DNA from 3 places in the Pseudomonas sp. C321 genome. Region 1 is predicted to be linked to each of the others. Evidence: predicted binding sites of a transcription regulator. Region 1 holds the regulator's gene; each other region holds the start of a gene.
What was found. Region 1 encodes FliA, which starts transcription of late flagellar genes. Its sites were predicted from a motif close to CTAAAGTTTNNNNNNNNNNNGCCGNTAA; they were not measured.
Positions count from the first base shown of each region.

Region 2: ACZRJ6_RS02620 (methyl-accepting chemotaxis protein) is a predicted target of FliA. The motif match lies at 2,687-2,714, and genes of this name have one in related genera.
Region 3: ACZRJ6_RS14925 (methyl-accepting chemotaxis protein) is a predicted target of FliA. The motif match lies at 2,485-2,512, and genes of this name have one in related genera.

Region 1 covers NZ_JBUZRB010000007.1:244,570-250,302, forward strand. Annotated here, with positions in the region: gene ACZRJ6_RS21225 (chemotaxis protein CheA) at 1-1,998, opposite strand, end outside; gene ACZRJ6_RS21230 (protein phosphatase CheZ) at 2,011-2,799, opposite strand; gene ACZRJ6_RS21235 (chemotaxis response regulator CheY) at 2,818-3,192, opposite strand; gene fliA (RNA polymerase sigma factor FliA) at 3,360-4,100, opposite strand; gene fleN (flagellar synthesis regulator FleN) at 4,097-4,930, opposite strand; gene flhF (flagellar biosynthesis protein FlhF) at 5,055-5,733, opposite strand, start outside.
Region 2 covers NZ_JBUZRB010000001.1:555,428-561,160, forward strand. Annotated here, with positions in the region: gene ACZRJ6_RS02605 (TonB-dependent receptor) at 1-1,368, shown strand, start outside; gene ACZRJ6_RS02610 (biliverdin-producing heme oxygenase) at 1,511-2,119, shown strand; gene ACZRJ6_RS02615 (YbaN family protein) at 2,257-2,658, shown strand; gene ACZRJ6_RS02620 (methyl-accepting chemotaxis protein) at 2,802-4,940, shown strand; gene ACZRJ6_RS02625 (nitroreductase family protein) at 4,937-5,500, opposite strand; gene ACZRJ6_RS02630 (di-heme oxidoreductase family protein) at 5,640-5,733, shown strand, end outside.
Region 3 covers NZ_JBUZRB010000004.1:452,054-457,786, forward strand. Annotated here, with positions in the region: gene ACZRJ6_RS14915 (AAA family ATPase) at 1-37, opposite strand, end outside; gene pnuC (nicotinamide riboside transporter PnuC) at 34-597, opposite strand; gene ACZRJ6_RS14925 (methyl-accepting chemotaxis protein) at 759-2,393, opposite strand; gene ACZRJ6_RS14930 (undecaprenyl-diphosphate phosphatase) at 2,646-3,476, shown strand; gene ACZRJ6_RS14935 (DUF1294 domain-containing protein) at 3,482-3,865, shown strand; gene ACZRJ6_RS14940 (MmcQ/YjbR family DNA-binding protein) at 3,854-4,204, opposite strand; gene ACZRJ6_RS14945 (LysR substrate-binding domain-containing protein) at 4,216-5,124, opposite strand; gene ACZRJ6_RS14950 (FMN-dependent NADH-azoreductase) at 5,250-5,733, shown strand, end outside.

The sequences.
Region 1 (5,733 bases):
GGAGAGAATCACCACATGGCCTTCGCGCTGCTCTTCATGTTTGGCCGAGGCCACCAGCCAGCGCTTGAGGTAGAACAGTGGCAACGCCTTGTCGCGCACGATCACCACTTCCTGGCCGTCCACCACGTTGGTGCGCGACAGGTCGAGGTGGAAGATTTCGTTGACGTTGACCAGCGGGAAAGCGAAGGCCTGGTTGCCCAGCATCACCATCAGGGTAGGCATGATCGCCAGGGTCAACGGCACCTTGATGACGATCTTCGAGCCCTGGCCCTTGGTCGAGTAGATATTGATCGAGCCATTGAGCTGGCTGATCTTGGTTTTCACCACGTCCATGCCCACGCCACGGCCGGACACGTCGGAAATCTCGGTCTTGGTCGAGAAACCCGGTGCGAAAATCAGGTTGTAGCACTCGGTGTCCGTCAGGCGGTCGGCGGCGTCCTTGTCCATCACGCCGCGCTTGACCGCGATGCCCCGCAGAATGTTCGGGTCCATGCCTTTGCCGTCATCAGAGATGGACAGCAGGATATGGTCGCCTTCCTGTTCCGCCGCCAGAATCACCTTGCCGCCACGGGTCTTGCCCGTTGCTTCACGTTCTTCCGGGGTTTCGATGCCGTGGTCAACTGCGTTGCGCACCAAGTGGACCAGCGGGTCGGCCAGGGCCTCGACAAGGTTTTTGTCGAGGTCGGTTTCTTCGCCCACCAGTTCCAGGTTGATCTCTTTCTTCAACTGCCGAGCCAAGTCGCGAACCAGGCGCGGGAAGCGGCCGAAGACTTTCTTGATCGGCTGCATCCGGGTCTTCATGACGGCGGTTTGCAGGTCAGCGGTGACCACGTCGAGGTTCGATACAGCCTTTTGCATGGCTTCATCGCCGCTGTTAAGCCCCAGGCGCACCAGACGGTTACGCACCAGCACCAGCTCGCCGACCATGTTCATGATGTCGTCCAGCCGTGCGGTATCAACCCGTACGGTGGTTTCGGCTTCACTGACGGGTTGCTTGTCCGGGGTGGGGGCAGCAGGTGCTCGCGCTGGGGCCGGGGCAGGCACAGGTTTCGCAGCCACTGGCGCAGCGGCCTTGGCGGCAACCGGAGCCGGTGTGGCAACAGCGGCCGTGGCCGTGGCAGCAGCGGCAGGTGCGACGTCGGAGAACTTGCCCTTGCCATGCAGGTCATCGAGCAGGGATTCGAACTCGTGATCAGAGATCAGGCCATCGGCAGCGGGTGCGGCTGGCGCAGCAGCCGCAGCGACTGCCGGCAGCGCTTCAGCGGCAAACGAGCCCTTGCCATGCAACTGATCCAGCAATGCTTCGAATTCGTCGTCGGTGATTTCATTGCTGGCAGGTGCAGCCGCTTTCACTGGAGCGGGCGTCGCCGCCACGGCGTCGGGGGCAAACTGGCCCTTGCCATGCAACTGGTCGAGCAACGACTCGAACTCGTCGTCGGTAATGTCTTCGGTAGTCGGCACCATTGTTGGTGTCGCGGCTACCGGAGCCTCAGCCTGGGCCTTGACGGCATTGAGCGAGTCCAGCAGTTGTTCAAATTCGCTGTCAGTGACATCACCCTCAGGCTCGGCCACAGGTTCAGCCACCGGTGCAGGTGCAGGTGCATTGGCAGCCGGTTCTGCCAGGCGCGCCAGAGCGGCCAGCAGTTGCGGGGTGGCGGCAGTGATCGGTGCACGTTCGCGCACTTCACTGAACATGCCGTTGACCGCGTCCAATGCTTCCAGAATCACGTCCATCAATTCCGAGTCGACGTGCCGCTCACCCTTGCGCAGGATGTCGAACACGTTCTCGGCGATGTGACAGCACTCCACCAGCTCATGGAGCTGGAGGAAGCCGGCGCCCCCTTTTACAGTGTGAAAACCGCGAAAAATTGCATTGAGCAGGTTCGCATCATCCGGTCGGCTTTCCAGCTCAACCAGTTGCTCGGACAGTTGCTCCAAAATTTCGCCGGCCTCTACAAGAAAATCCTGAAGGATTTCTTCATCGGCGCCGAAGCTCATGTACGTGTGCTCCTAAAATCCAAGACTGGACAGCAAATCGTCTACGTCATCTTGCCCTGACATAACGTCTTCACGTTTATCGGCATGAATCTGCGGACCTTCACCCTTGGCGAGGTGTTTTTGTGGATCTTTTTCCGAGAGGATCGCTTCGCGGTCATGTTCAATACCGGCAAAACGATCCACCTGCCCGGCCATAAGCACCAGTTTGAGCAAATTGCTTTCCACTTCAGTGACCAGTTGGGTCACTCGTTTGATCACCTGGCCGGTGAGGTCCTGGTAATCCTGGGCCAGCAGAATGTCGTTGAGGTTGCTGGAAACCGTGCGGTTTTCCTGCTCACTGCGCGACAGAAACCCTTCGACCCGACGCGCCAGCTCACGAAATTCTTCGGCGCCCACTTCCCGGCGCATGAAACGGCCCCAGTCGGTGCCCAGCGCCTTGGCTTCATTGGACATGCCGTTGACCAGAGGCGTGGCGTTTTCCACCAGATCCATGGTGCGGTTCGCCGCCGCCTCAGTCAGCCTGACCACATAGGACAGGCGTTCGGTGGCATCGGTGATTTGCGAGATTTCTTCGGCCTGGGGCATGTGCGGGTCAATCTGAAAATTGACGATTGCACTGTGCAACTCACGGGTGAGTTTGCCCACTTCCTGATACAGGCCGCGATCACGGGTCTGGTTAAGCTCATGGATCAACTGCACCGCATCGCCGAACCGGCCTTTTTCAAGGCTTTCGACCAACTGGTGAGCATGTTTTTTCAGGGTCGATTCGAAATCGGCCTGCGATGATTCGTTATGCTCCATAGCTCCCCCGTGGCGACATCAATGGTTGATGCGTTCGAAGATTTTTTCGATCTTCTCTTTCAAGGCCAATGCGGTGAATGGCTTGACCACGTAGCCGTTGACCCCGGCCTGGGCGGCTTCGATGATCTGTTCACGCTTGGCTTCGGCGGTCACCATCAGCACGGGAAGGCTGCGCAGTTTTTCATCAGCGCGCACATGACGCAGCAAATCGATACCGGTCATGCCCGGCATGTTCCAGTCGGTTACCAGAAAGTCGATGCTCCCGCTGTTGAGGATCGGAATCGCTGTAATGCCGTCATCCGCCTCGACCGTGTTAGTGAACCCAAGGTCACGCAACAGGTTTTTTATGATCCGCCGCATCGTTGAGAAGTCATCAACGATGAGGATTTTCATGTTCTTGTCCAATTCGACCTCCAAGCAGTCTTAAACGCGTCCAGCACCTGGCGCGCCATTTCAATCAACAGGCGTTACACAAAAAGGACTGCTGGGGTACACCATGGGCTAACCCGCCCACACCAAGAGCATGGACGGTGTCGTTCGCAGTGTCCCCACACTGCCTGTCAGCGCGCTCGCCACTCTCCCAAACGCCCCCGCAAGCGGGCCGCGCACTGGCTGTGTAACTGGCTGACCCGCGATTCGCTGACCCCCAGGACCTCACCGATTTCCTTGAGGTTCAGCTCTTCGTCGTAGTACAGCGCCAACACTAGTCGCTCACGCTCCGGCAAATTGGCAATCGCGTCCGCCAGTGCGCCCTGGAAGCGTTCATCTTCCAGATCGCGCGACGGTTCAAGATGAGCACTCGCGCCGTCCTCATGCAGCCCTTCATGTTCGCCGTCCTGCAACAGGTCGTCGAAACTGAACAAGCGACTGCCCAAGGTATCGTTCAAAATCCCGTAGTAATCGTCGAGACTCAATTGGAGTTCGGCCGCAACTTCGTGATCTTTAGCGTCACGACCGGTTTTTGCTTCAATTGAGCGAATTGCGTCACTTACCATGCGGGTATTGCGGTGGACCGAACGCGGCGCCCAATCACCTTTACGCACTTCGTCGAGCATCGCGCCACGGATACGGATACCCGCATACGTCTCGAAACTCGCACCCTTGCTCGCGTCATATTTGGTCGACACTTCGAGCAAGCCGATCATGCCTGCCTGGATCAGGTCTTCGACCTGGACGCTGGCGGGCAAGCGTGCCAGCAAGTGGTAGGCAATGCGCTTGACCAAGGGCGCATAGCGCTCAATCAATTCGCCTTGGCTATCACGAGCCGAACTTTTGTAAAGGTTATAGCCGCTGGCTGTCATAACACCGGTCCTGCGCTCGTCTGATGCACCAATCGCTCGACGAAAAACTCCAGATGCCCCCGGGGATTGGCGGGCAACGGCCAAGTATCGACCTTCTGAGCAATAGCCTTGAACGCCAGTGCGCACTTCGAACGAGGGAATGCTTCATAGACTGCACGCTGCTTTTGCACAGCCTTGCGCACACACTCGTCATAGGGAACTGCGCCAACATATTGTAAGGCGACATCGAGGAAGCGATCCGTGACCTTGGTCAACTTGGCGAACAGGTTGCGTCCTTCCTGCGGGCTTTGGGCCATATTGGCCAGCACGCGAAAGCGGTTCATGCCGTAGTCGCGGTTAAGCAGTTTGATCAGGGCGTAGGCGTCGGTGATCGAGGTGGGCTCGTCGCAGACCACCAGCAACACTTCTTGCGCTGCGCGCACAAAGCTGACCACGGACTCACCAATCCCGGCGGCGGTGTCGATCACCAGCACGTCGAGGTTGTCGCCAATATCGCTGAAGGCCTGAATCAGGCCCGCATGCTGCGCCGGGCTCAGATGCACCATACTCTGGGTGCCAGAGGCAGCCGGCACGATGCGAACCCCGCCGGGGCCCTGCAACAGCACGTCGCGCAGCTCACAGCGGCCTTCGATGACATCGGCCAATGTATGTTTGGGCGTCAGTCCCAGCAGAACGTCAACGTTCGCCAGTCCCAGGTCGGCATCCAGCAGCATGACGCGGCGGCCAAGCTCTGCCAGGGCCAGGGACAAATTCACTGACACGTTAGTTTTCCCGACGCCACCTTTGCCGCCGGTCACCGCGATCACCTGTACGGGATGCATGCTGCCCATTTTATTTCTTTACCTTGTCTTGCTTAGACGCAGGCTACATGAGGTGGTCGCGCGAACTACTGGCAGACCATCGATGTAGGTACTTTTTTGCACTGTCGTTTTAAAATTGAAGGCCATGTTGCCCTCAGCCGACCCGTTTGGCCGGACTGTGGTAGAGATCCGCGAACATGTCAGCCATCGCTTCCTCACTGGGTTCTTCCTGCATTTGCACGCTGACAGCACGGCTGACCAACTGATGACGGCGCGGCAGATGTAAATCATCCGGAATCCGCGGCCCGTCGGTCAGGTAGGCGACCGGTAATTCATGACTAATTGCCAAACTCAGCACCTCGCCCAGACTCGCCGTTTCGTCGAGTTTAGTCAGGATGCAGCCCGCCAGCCCACAACGCTTGTAACTGTGATACGCAGCGGTGAGAACCTGTTTTTGGCTGGTTGTTGCAAGCACCAGATAATTTTTTGACTTGATCCCGCGCCCAGCCAGGCTTTCCAGCTGCATGCGCAGGGCCGGATCGCTGGCTTGCAGGCCAGCGGTGTCGATCAACACCACACGTTTGCGCAGCAGCGGATCGAGGGCGTTGGCCAGCGACTGGCCTGGATCGACATGGGTCACCGGCACGTTGAGGATGCGGCCCAGGGTCTTGAGCTGTTCCTGGGCGCCAATGCGGTAGCTGTCCATGCTCACCAGCGCGATGTTCTGCGCGCCGTACTTGAGCACGTATCGGGCTGCCAGCTTGGCCAGGGTGGTGGTCTTGCCCATGCCGGCAGGGCCGACCATGGCAATCACGCCACCCTCTTCCAGGGGT
Region 2 (5,733 bases), on a different contig from region 1:
TTTGCCCTCGACAGCCTGTTGGTTGATCACGTGAAGTGGAGCCTGAACTACCAGATCGCCAAGACCGACCAAACCACCGCAGAAATCTACCAGACGTCCCGCCGCGTGTTGCGCACTCGCGAGACGCTCTACGAAGAAAAACAGTGGGTGTTCGACGCTCAGTTGGACAAGGCTTTCAACATCGGCGAAACCGACCACCTGCTGACCTACGGCACTACACTCAAGCAGCAAAAAGTTACCGGCTCGCGGGCCGGCGAAGCTAGCTGCCTGGCGGTCGGCGGTGGCTGCACGGCCATCGGTGCACCGAGCCCGATGCCCTCCGACAGTGTGGTCAAGGCCAGCGATTTCCCCGACCCAACCATCAACAGCTACAGCCTGTTCGCCCAGAACCAGATCAGTTGGAACGACTGGACCTTCCTGCCTGGCGTGCGCTACGACTATGTACAACTCAAGCCCAAGCTGACCGAGGAGTTCCTCAACACCGTCGACCCGCAAAGGATCTACGACCACAGCGACAAGGCAAAAACCTGGCATCGTGTCTCGCCCAAGTTCGGCCTGACCTATGCCCTGACCGAGCAATACACCTGGTTCGGCCAGTACGCCGAAGGTTTTCGCACTCCGTCGGCCAAGGCCTTGTACGGCCGTTTTGAAAACCTTGCTGAAAATTACATCGTCGAGCCCAACTCGGACCTCAACCCCGAAACCAGCAAAAGCTATGAGACCGGGATTCGCGGCAACTTTGAGTCCGGGAGTTTCGACGTGGCAGTGTTCTACAACAAGTACCGCGACTTCATCAACGAAGACGCCTCTGTTGCAGGCAGAACGATCGAAGCGTTCCAGGCCAACAACATCAAGCACGCCACCATCAAGGGCGTGGAAGTCAAAGGCCGCCTGAATCTCGATGCGTTTGGCGCGCCGCAAGGCTTGTACACCAAGGGTTCGATTGCCTACGCCCACGGTCGCAACAACGACACCGGCGAGCCGCTCAACAGCGTCAACCCGCTCAAGGGCGTGTTTGGCCTGGGTTACGACCAGGACACCTACGGTGCGCTGGTCAGTTGGACCCTGGTGAAAAAGCAGGATCGTGTCGACAGCCAAACCTTCTTCTCCCCCGACGGCAACAAGGCCAACGGCCCGTTCAAGACCCCAGGCTTCGGCATCGTGGACCTGACTGGTTTCTACAAAGTCACCGACGAGGTGACCATCAACGGCGGCCTGTACAACCTGACCGACAAGAAATACTGGAACTGGGATGACGTGCGCAGCTACGACAGCGTCGGCGAAGCCGGCGTAACCTCCCCTGCCAGCCTGGACCGCCTGACTCAACCAGGCCGCCACTTTGCGATCAACTTGATCTGGGATATCTGATACGTGGCGCCTCACCCCTGCAGTTTTATCACTGCCAGGGTGAGGATTTTTTACTGTAACGCGTCTTCTTGTTCGTCTAGTTCATAGCAGCCTGGCATTTTCTATTGCGCAGCAAGGCGCTTTCTCCCCTCAAGGACACCCCATGACCGCTTCCCCTACCACCGAACGCCCAAGTCTGCGCTCCCAACGTCTGAACCAGATCACCCACTCGCCGCATACCAAGCTCGACGCCTTGGTCAAGGCCCATGCGCCATTTGAAACCCAGGCCAACTTCGCCCGTTTCGTGGTCGCGCAGTATCTGTTCCAGTCGGAACTGGTGGCGCTGTATAACGACGCAGAGTTGATCAAAATCGTCCCGGACCTGGCCGAACGCTGCCGCGCCGACGCCGCCAAGCTGGACCTGGCCGACCTGGAAACCGAAGTCCCGGCCCCGTTGGCTGGCGCTGTGAAAAACCCGAGCAAGGCACAAGCCCTGGGTTGGCTGTTCGTCTCCGAAGGCTCCAAGCTGGGCGCGGCGTTCCTGATCAAGCGTGCCGTCGGCCTGGGCCTGAGCGAAACCTTCGGTGCCCGTCACTTGGGCGAACCGGCCGGTGGTCGTGCCGAAGGCTGGAAGCGCTTCACCCGCACTCTCGACGCACTGGAGTTCACCCCCGAAGAGGAAGCCGACGTGGAAAAAGGCGCGGTTGACGCGTTTGTGCGCTTCACCGTGCTGCTGGAGCAGGCATACGCTACCACCGCAGAATTAGTCTGATTCCCTTGTAGGAGCGAGCTTGCTCCCGGCGGCGCTCCAACGATGAACCCGAAAGCGCCGCGTGCATTCAGAACGCCCGCATCATCGTTAACGTCCATCGCGAGCAAGCTCGCTCCTACATGAAAAACCCCACCCAAATGACCGGCAAAACCCAATCCTCCTCAAAAGTCGCCCGTGTGCTATTCGGCCTGCTGGCCTACGTCAGCCTGGGGATAGGCCTGATCGCCATCGTCGTGCCGGGGCTGCCCACCACCGAATTCATCCTGCTGGCCGCCTGGGCCGCCACCAAAAGCTCGCCGCGCCTGAGCGCCTGGCTGGAAAACCACCGATTGTTCGGGCCGATTCTGTTCAACTGGCGCAACGGCAAAATCATAGCCCGTCGGGCCAAGGTCAGCGCCACCGTAAGCATGCTGCTGTGCGCAGGCTTGATGCTGGTGATGCTCGACCACGGCTGGCCGATCTACCTGGCGATTGCCGGGATGAGCCTGGGCAATCTGTGGGTCTGGTCGCGGCCGGAACGCCTGTTGCAAACCTCCTGACAAATCCCCTACCACTCATCGCCTCCCCCTCATGAATTACCCGCCCCCGCCGATGTTCCGGGCATAGCGCCGAATGGACTTGGCACCTTGAGTCAGCCACAGACTCTGCTTGCATTCTAATAAGTCCATACGCGAGTAATCCTATGTTCGACACGCTCTCCATCCGCTTGAAAATCGTGCTGTTGTCTGGTCTCTGCCTGTTGGGCGTGATCGCGTTGATTGTCAGCATCAACCTCTACGAGACCAACCAGAACGACAAGCTGATCAGTGCGTCCAGTTCGCGAATGCTCACCGCAAGCGTGGAAAATCTCCTGCAGGCCAAGGCCGCCGAACAAGCGGCGCAAGTGCAAAAAACCTTTGGCGAAAACCTGCTGGTGGTCACCGCTCTCGCCGATCAGGTCAAGGATTTGCGCAACATGGCAGTCAAGCGCTCCCTGGAGCCTTCGACCCTGCGTGAAGAACTCAACCAGAGCCTAAAGACCGCCTTCGAACGCAACACCAAAGTGCTGGGTATCTGGCTGTCCTTCGAACCCAATGCCCTGGATGGCAAGGACAACGAATTCATCAATGACGCCGTCCGTGCCTCCAACGAAGCCGGGCGTTTCTCCAGCTACTGGAGCCGCGCCGGCGGTGAAGGTGAAAACACGCTAATGGTCGAGGAAGACCTGACCAAGACCACCCTCAACCTCAGCGGCACGCCCTACAACATCTGGTACACCTGCCCACGGGACAACAAGCGCATTTGCCTGTTGGACCCGTATGAAGACACCGTGGCCGGCAAGTCGATGCTGATGACCACCATCTCCCTGCCTCTGCTGGTGGACGGCAAGGTGATCGGCGTGATCGGTATCGACATCGCCCTCAACGCCCTGCAAGCCGCAGCCGACTCATCGCAACGCGAGCTGTTCGACGGTGCCGGGCACATGCAAATTGTTTCCGGCAACGGCCTGTTGGCCGGCTACAGTGGCCAGGCGGATAAGGTCGGCAAGAATATCGGCGACATCCTCGGTACCGAGGGCAAGGACATTGTGCAACTGCTGGCCAATGACAACCGCAAGATCCTTGAACAAGGCGAATTGATCCGCTCGGTTTACCCAGTCAAACCCATCGCCGACGCCAGATCCTGGGGCGTGCTCATCGATCTGCCCAAGCAGGTATTGCTGGCCGACTCGGTAAAACTGCAAGCGGTACTCGACGAGGCCCAGGCCAGCGGTACCCTCAAAGCCTTGCTGGTAGGCGCTGCTGCTGGCCTGCTCGGCTTGTTGCTGATCTGGCTGACCGCCACCGGCGTAACGCGGCCGATCAACAGCGTCGCGGTCATGCTTAAGGAAATTGCCAGCGGTGACGGCGACCTCACCCAGCGCCTGGCTTATGCCAAGAAAGATGAACTGGGGGAACTGGTCGGCTGGTTCAACCGTTTCCTCGACAAGCTGCAACCGACCATCGCCCAGATCAAGCAGAGCATCACCGAAGCCCGCGGCACCGCCGACCAATCTTCGGAAATTGCCCGCCAGACCAGCGAAGGCATGCAGGTGCAGTTCCGCGAGATCGACCAGGTGGCCACCGCGTCCAACGAGATGAGCGCCACCGCCCACGAGGTTGCCAACAGCGCATCCAGTGCTGCTAATGCCGCACGCGGTGCCGATCAGTCGGCGCGCGAAGGCATGCAGATCATCGAGCGCAGCACCCGCGACATCACCACCCTGGCCGAGGAAGTCAGCAAGGCCGTAACCGAAGTCGAAGCCCTGGCGGTCAACAGTGAGCAAATAGGTTCAGTGCTGGAAGTGATCCGCAGCATCGCCGAACAGACCAACCTGCTGGCCTTGAACGCGGCGATTGAAGCGGCGCGAGCCGGGGAAAGCGGTCGTGGCTTTGCGGTGGTGGCCGATGAAGTACGCAACCTGGCCAAGCGCACCCAGGACTCAGTGGAGGAAATTCGCCTGGTGATCGAGCGCATCCAGAGTGGCACCCGTGGCGTGGTAGCAACCATGCATTCGAGCCAGAGCCAGGCGCAGAACAACGCCGGGCAGATCCATCAAGCGGTGCAGGCCCTGGGCAAGATCAGCGATGCCGTGACGGTGATCAGCGACATGAACCTGCAAATCGCCAGCGCCGCCGAGCAGCAGAGCGCCGTGGCCGAAGAGGTCAATCGCAACGTCTCGGCGATCCGCACCGTGACCGAAACCCTCACCGGCCAGGCCACGGAGTCGGCGGCCATCAGCAGCCAACTCAATGCCCTGGCCAATCAGCAGATGAAGCTGATGGACCAGTTTCGGGTTTAAGCCCCGGTCCAGGCGCTGACAAACAGCGCAAGGTCTTCTTTTGGCGCCGTGCGCGGCGGGTTTTGCGGGGTGCCCAGGTAGAGGAAGCCGATGACTTCCTCGCCTTCGCCCAATCCCAAACCTTTAGCCACGTGGGCCGAGTAGGACAGCTCACCGGTGCGCCACACCGCGCCAATCCCCTGGGCATAGGCCGCCAGCAGAATCCCATGGGCCGCACAGGCCGCAGCCAAACGTTGCTCGGACTTCGGCACATTGAAGTGCTCCTGCAAGCGAGCAATCACCACCACCACCAGCGGCGCACGCAGCGGGCCGGCCTGGGCCTTGTCGACAAAGGCCTGGGGCGCTTCGGGATTTTGCAGGCGCGCGGCTTGAGCCAGCAGCGTACCCATTTGCTCACGGGCCGGGCCTTCCACGGTCAAAAAGCGCCAAGGCCGCAGCTGGCCGTGATCCGGTGCACGCATGGCCGCCGCGAACAGTACTTCGCGCTGCTCGGCGGTGGGGGCGGGCTCCAGCAGTCGCGGCACGGAAACACGGTTGAGCAAAGCGTCGAGAGCCTGCATTGGCCACCTCCAGAGAAAAATGTGCGGTCATTCTAGCGGGAATGAATCAGATACTACTAAACGATAATTGCTCTTATTCAATCCGCCCTGCCCTGTTAGACTTTGCGCCCTTGTTTTGACTGAACATCCAGGAAACCTGATGCCCCGTCCGCTTCTTCGCTTGTTTGCGCTATTGATGGCCCTGGGCCTGAGTGCCTGCGATGACGCCCCGCCCCCAGCGTTTATAGAGTTCA
Region 3 (5,733 bases), on a different contig from region 1:
CGCTGGATTCGGGACCTGCCATGACCACCACTTTCATGTGCGCAACGCCGGATCAACCCGCCATTCCCGCCAACCCTGCACGGCGATCATGGTGAACAAGGCGTAAAGGGCCGCCGTGAGGTACAGACCCTTATAGAGAAACAATCCGACAAAAATCACATCGACGGCAATCCACAACGGCCAGCATTGCACGCGTTTCTGCGCCATCCATATTTGCGCCACCAGGCTGAAACCGGTCAAGGCTGCGTCCAGCCAGGGTTGTGCGGCATCGGTCCAATGCGCCATGGCGGCGCCCAGCAACAGGCTACCTACCGCGCCAATCGTCAGGTGCAGGAGGATCGATTGGGCGCCAAGGCTGGTCACCTGACGACCCTGTTTAACCTCGCCGGCCCGTGTCCATTGCCACCAGCCGTAGAGCTGCAGCCCGGCGTAGACCACCTGCAGCAACATGTCCGAATACAGCTTTACCTCGAAAAAAACCCAGGTGTAGAGCAATACCATCACCAGGCCGATGGGCCAGCACCAGGGGTTCTGCTTGACTGTCAACCAGACGGCGATCACCCCCAGGGCGGCGGCAAACAGTTCAAGCCCGGACATGAAGATTCCTTGGGATATTCGAAGAGGGGGGCGATTGTAACCACAGGTGGGCTTGGCGCAAAGGTATGCAGAGAGGTGCTCGTTGCGGCAAAGCGGGCCTGTTGTGGCAAAGGGGCTTGTTGTGGCGAGCGGGCAAGCCCGCTCGCCACAGGGGGCTGGCGCTAGACCTTGAACTGGCGCAGCAACCCGTTTAACTCCTCGCTCAAGCCCTTCAAGTGCGTACTGGCAACACTCGATTGCTGCGCCGCCAGTGCCGTACTGTGAGAAAGCCCAGCGGCTTGGGTGACGTTCTGGTTGATATCTTCCACCACATGGGCCTGTTGCAGGGTGGCGCTGGCAATCGAGGCGTTCAGGCCATTGAGGTTGCGCAGGGCCTGGCCGATGGCAGTCAGGCTGGCACCGGCCTGGCCGGCTTGTTCGATGGTCAGTTGTGATGCCTGGTGGCTGTCGCTGATCACCTGGACCGCCGCTTCGGAATGGCCTTGCAGGCGCTCGATCATGCTCTGGATTTCTGCTGTGGATTTTTGTGTGCGCTGGGCCAGCAGGCGCACTTCGTCGGCGACCACGGCAAAACCACGGCCTTGTTCACCCGCGCGGGCCGCTTCGATGGCGGCGTTGAGGGCCAGCAGGTTGGTCTGGTCGGCGATGGAGCGGATCACCTCCAGTACGCCGCCAATCTGGGTGCTTTCCGAGGACAGGGTACGGATCACCTCGACCGCCTGGCTGATGGTGTTGGACAGTGCATCAATCTGCTGCAGGCTGCCGTCGATATTGACTTGGCCTTGCTCGGCCTGGACCTGGGCGTCGCGCATTTCGCTGGCGGCATGCTCGGCATTCTTGGCCACGTCCTGCACGCCATAGGTCACTTCATTGATGGCAGTGGCCACCAGTTCCATTTGCTGGGACTGTTGCTGGCTGCGGTCATGGGCGGCGCTGGCATTGCTGCCCAGCTCTGAGGACGACTGGCCCAGGGCGTTGGCGCAGGTCTGCAATTGGCTGACCACCTGGCGTAGCTTGGTGGTGAAGCTATTGAAGTGCCGGGACAGTTGGGTGACTTCGTCCTGGCCGTGGGTGTCCAGGCTGCGGGTCAGGTCGCTTTCGCCGCTGGCGATATTGGCCATGGCGTTCACTGCTTCCTGGAGCGGCCTCACGATGCTGCGGGCGATCAGCGACACCAGCAGGGCCATGATCAGGGCAATGCCCAGGCCGATGATCGAGGTCTTCCACACCTGGCCCTGAAACTGGGCTTGCACGTCATCCACGTAGACGCCTGAACCGATGATCCAGCCCCACGGCTGGAACAACTGGATATAGGAGGTTTTTGCCACTGGGTCAGCCGCGCCGGGTTTTGGCCAGCGGTAGTTGACCATGCCGGCGCCCTTGGCCTTGGCCAGGCTGACAAACTCGTTGAACACGGCAAAGCCGTCCGGATCACGAATAGCCGATAGGTTCTGGCCATCCAGCTTCGGGTTGGCTGGGTGCATCACCATCATTGGCGACAGGTCGTTGATCCAGAAATAGTCGTCATGGTCGTAACGCAGGCCACGTACCACGCTCAAGGCTTGTTTTTGCGCCGCGTCTCGGGTCAAGACGCCGGCGGTTTCGAGGGTGTGGTAATACGTCAGTATCCCGTTGGCGGTTTCCACCACATGCTGGGTCTGTTGGCTCTTGGCCTGATACAGATCGTCATGGATCTGCTTGAGCATCAGCAAGCCTAGGGTCAGCAGCATTAACACGGCGACTATCAGGATCAGCCAGAGGCGCCGGCTGATCGACATATTGCGCAAGCTGTTCATAGTCATGTCACTCCGTGCTCTTATAATTGTTGGCGCAGTAATCGACTGCCCAAGCGATAACGCGAAGCGAAATTCGGGCTTGTCTGATAGGCTTTCGGCCCGGAATCAAAAAACCTGAGTCCTGCTGATTTTTCACAGAATTTTTGCAGTTCGGCCTTGATCCTGCGCGCTGCGATTTTAGCGTGCTCATCGTTAGTGAACGTCTAGAAAATATCAACGAGGCATGCGGTCGCATGACCTTATGGGGGAATAATGGATCTTTGGACTGCCGTACAGGCATTGATACTTGGAGTTGTCGAAGGGCTGACGGAGTTTTTGCCGATCTCCAGTACTGGTCACCAGATCATCGTCGCCGACTTGCTCAACTTCGGTGGCGAACGGGCCATGGCGTTCAACATCATCATCCAGCTCGGCGCCATACTCGCGGTGGTCTGGGAGTTCCGACGCAAGATCCTCGATGTGGTCATCGGTTTGCCGACCCAGCGCAATGCCCAGCGTTTTACCATCAACCTGTTGATCGCCTTTATGCCGGCAGTGGTATTGGGGGTGATTTTTGCCGATATGATCCACGAGTATCTGTTCAATCCGATCACCGTGGCCACCGCGCTGGTGGTGGGCGGCATCATCATGTTGTGGGCTGAACGCCGGCAGCATGAAATCCACGCCGAAAGTGTCGACGACATCACCTGGAAAGACGCTTTGAAAGTCGGTCTTGCCCAGTGCCTGGCGATGATTCCGGGAACTTCACGTTCCGGCTCGACCATCATTGGCGGCCTGCTGTTTGGCCTGTCACGCAAGACCGCCACCGAGTTCTCGTTCTTCCTGGCAATGCCGACCATGGTTGGCGCGGCGGTGTACTCGGGCTACAAGTACCGTGACCTGTTCCAGCCGGATGACCTGCCGGTGTTCGCCATTGGTTTTGTCACCTCGTTCATCTTCGCGATGATCGCGGTCAAGGGTTTGCTCAAGTTCATCGCCAGCCACAGCTACGCGGCGTTTGCCTGGTATCGCATTGCCTTCGGCCTGCTGATCCTGGCTACCTGGCAGTTCGGCTGGATTGATTGGGCTGCAGCCAAGGCGTGAATAGCATGAACATCCAGCATCCACGCTTCAAGGCCCTGGTGTTTGTGCTGTTGTGTGCCGTGCCGCTGTTTGGCTCGGCATCGCTTGGGTATCGCGGTGTTTCGCTGATCCCGCTGGTGGCCTATGGCGCGGTCAGCGTGGTCACGTTTTTCCTGTACTGGAGCGACAAACGCAAGGCCCGCAGCGACAGCTGGCGTACCCCGGAAAAAATCCTCCATACCCTGGAACTGGCTGGCGGTTGGCCGGGTGCGCTGATTGCCCAGCAGGTGTTTCGTCACAAGACGCGCAAGGTGTCTTATCAGGTGGTGTTCTGGTTGATCGTCTTGCTGCACCAAGTGTTCTGGATCGATCAACTGTTCCTGGGTGGCATGCTGCGGTCAGTGTTCTAGTAAAAGCCCGACCTGCGTGCGCTTGGGCAGCTTGCTGACCACCAGTTGGTGCGAGCGTTGCAACAAGCCACGCAGCTCCTCGCCGCCCAACGGGTAGGGCGCTTCCATGATGATCCATTGCGCCCGAGCCAGGTAAGGCGCCGGGTGAATCCCTGGGCGGTCCACATGGCCGAGAAATAGCTCCTTGTCGACCTTGAACGCGAGGGACTCGCCCCGCAGGTTCTGCAACGCAAACATCTTGTTTCCGGCAATCGAAAACACCCGCACGCCGCCCCACTTGTAATCCTCTCGGGCACCGGGCAAACCCAGGCAAAAGCGTGCGACATCTTCTTCAGTCATTTTCTTCGCGCTCATAGCTGTCGCTCTCCACAACCTTTGAAGGCATGATCCAAATAGTCGATCCAGGCGCGTACCGCCGGTGACACACCGCGCCGATGCGGGTAAACAGCTTGCAGCCAGCCGCCGGGCAGTGACCATTGCGGCAACAGTTGCACAAGCTGGCCGCTTTCCAATTCCTGCTCGCAATACATCATGGGTAGCACGGTAAAACCCAGGCCGGCGAGGGTGCTGGCCTTGCGTACGACAAAGTCATCGATGCCTAGCCGCGCTTCCATCACCAAATCGCAACTGTTGCCGTCGGGATCGAGCATGCGCAGGTGGACCATGCGGTCGGCTTCCAGTGCGCCGAGCACCGGCAGTTGCTTGAGGTCTTCCAGGGTATTGATCTGGCGGTTGCGCACAAAGTCGGGGCTGGCGACCATCGCGGTCTGTGCCTGGCGCAGACGGCGGGTTACCAGCAACGGGTCTTCATCCCCCAAGTCCCGCACGCGCAGGGCGACGTCGATACCTTCGGCCACCAGGTCGACGCGGCGATTGATCAGCATCATTTCCAGCTGCACCAGCGGATACGTCGCGAGGAATTCGGCGACGACCGTGGGCAGGATTTCGTGGGCCAGGCCTACCGGGCAACTCACCCGCAGGCGGCCCCGAGGCTCACTGGACATGCTGGCGACGGCTTCGTCGGCCATTTCCGCTTCCTGCAGCATCGCCTGGCAGTGCACCAGGTAGCGTTCGCCGACGGCGGTCAGGGTCAACTGGCGGGTGGTGCGTTGCAATAAGCGTGCGCCAAGGCGTTCTTCCAGCTCGGCAATGCGCCGGGACAGCCTTGATTTCGGAATGCCCAGCAAGCGCCCTGCGGCCGCGAAGCCACCGGCTTCCACCACCTTGGCGAAATAGTAGAGGTCATTGAGATCTTGCATGGCGCGCCTATTGTCCTGTCAGTAGGACGAACTATCGCATTTTAACCCGCTAATCGGCTATTGGATTCATCTGTAGGATTGTCAGCACTTGATCGCCCCGTGCGATCCTCACTTGGAGATCCCACATGAAACTCTTGCATATCGATTCCAGCATCCTGGGCGACAACTCGGTGTCCCGTCAGTTGAGCGCTGGCGTGGTCAAGGCCTGGCAAGCCGCCGAGCCAGGTATTGAAGTGACCTACCGCGACCTGGCCAGCGATGCCATCAGCCATTTCTCCGGCGTCACCCTGGGCGCACTGGGCACCGCCGCTGAATTGCGTGATGCCGTGCAAAAACACGAAGCCGACCTGAGCGCATCGACCTTGGCTGAATTTCTCGCCGCCGACGCCGTGGTGTTGGCTGCACCGATGTACAACTTCACCATTCCGACTCAGTTGAAAGCCTGGATCGACCGTATCGCCGTTGCCGGCCAGACCTTCCGCTACACCGAAGCCGGCCCTGAAGGCCTGTGCGGTAACAAGAAGGTGATCATCGTTTCCACCGCAGGCGGCCTGCACGCCGGCCAGCCTACTGGCGTGGCTCACGAAGACTACCTGAAAGTGCTGCTGG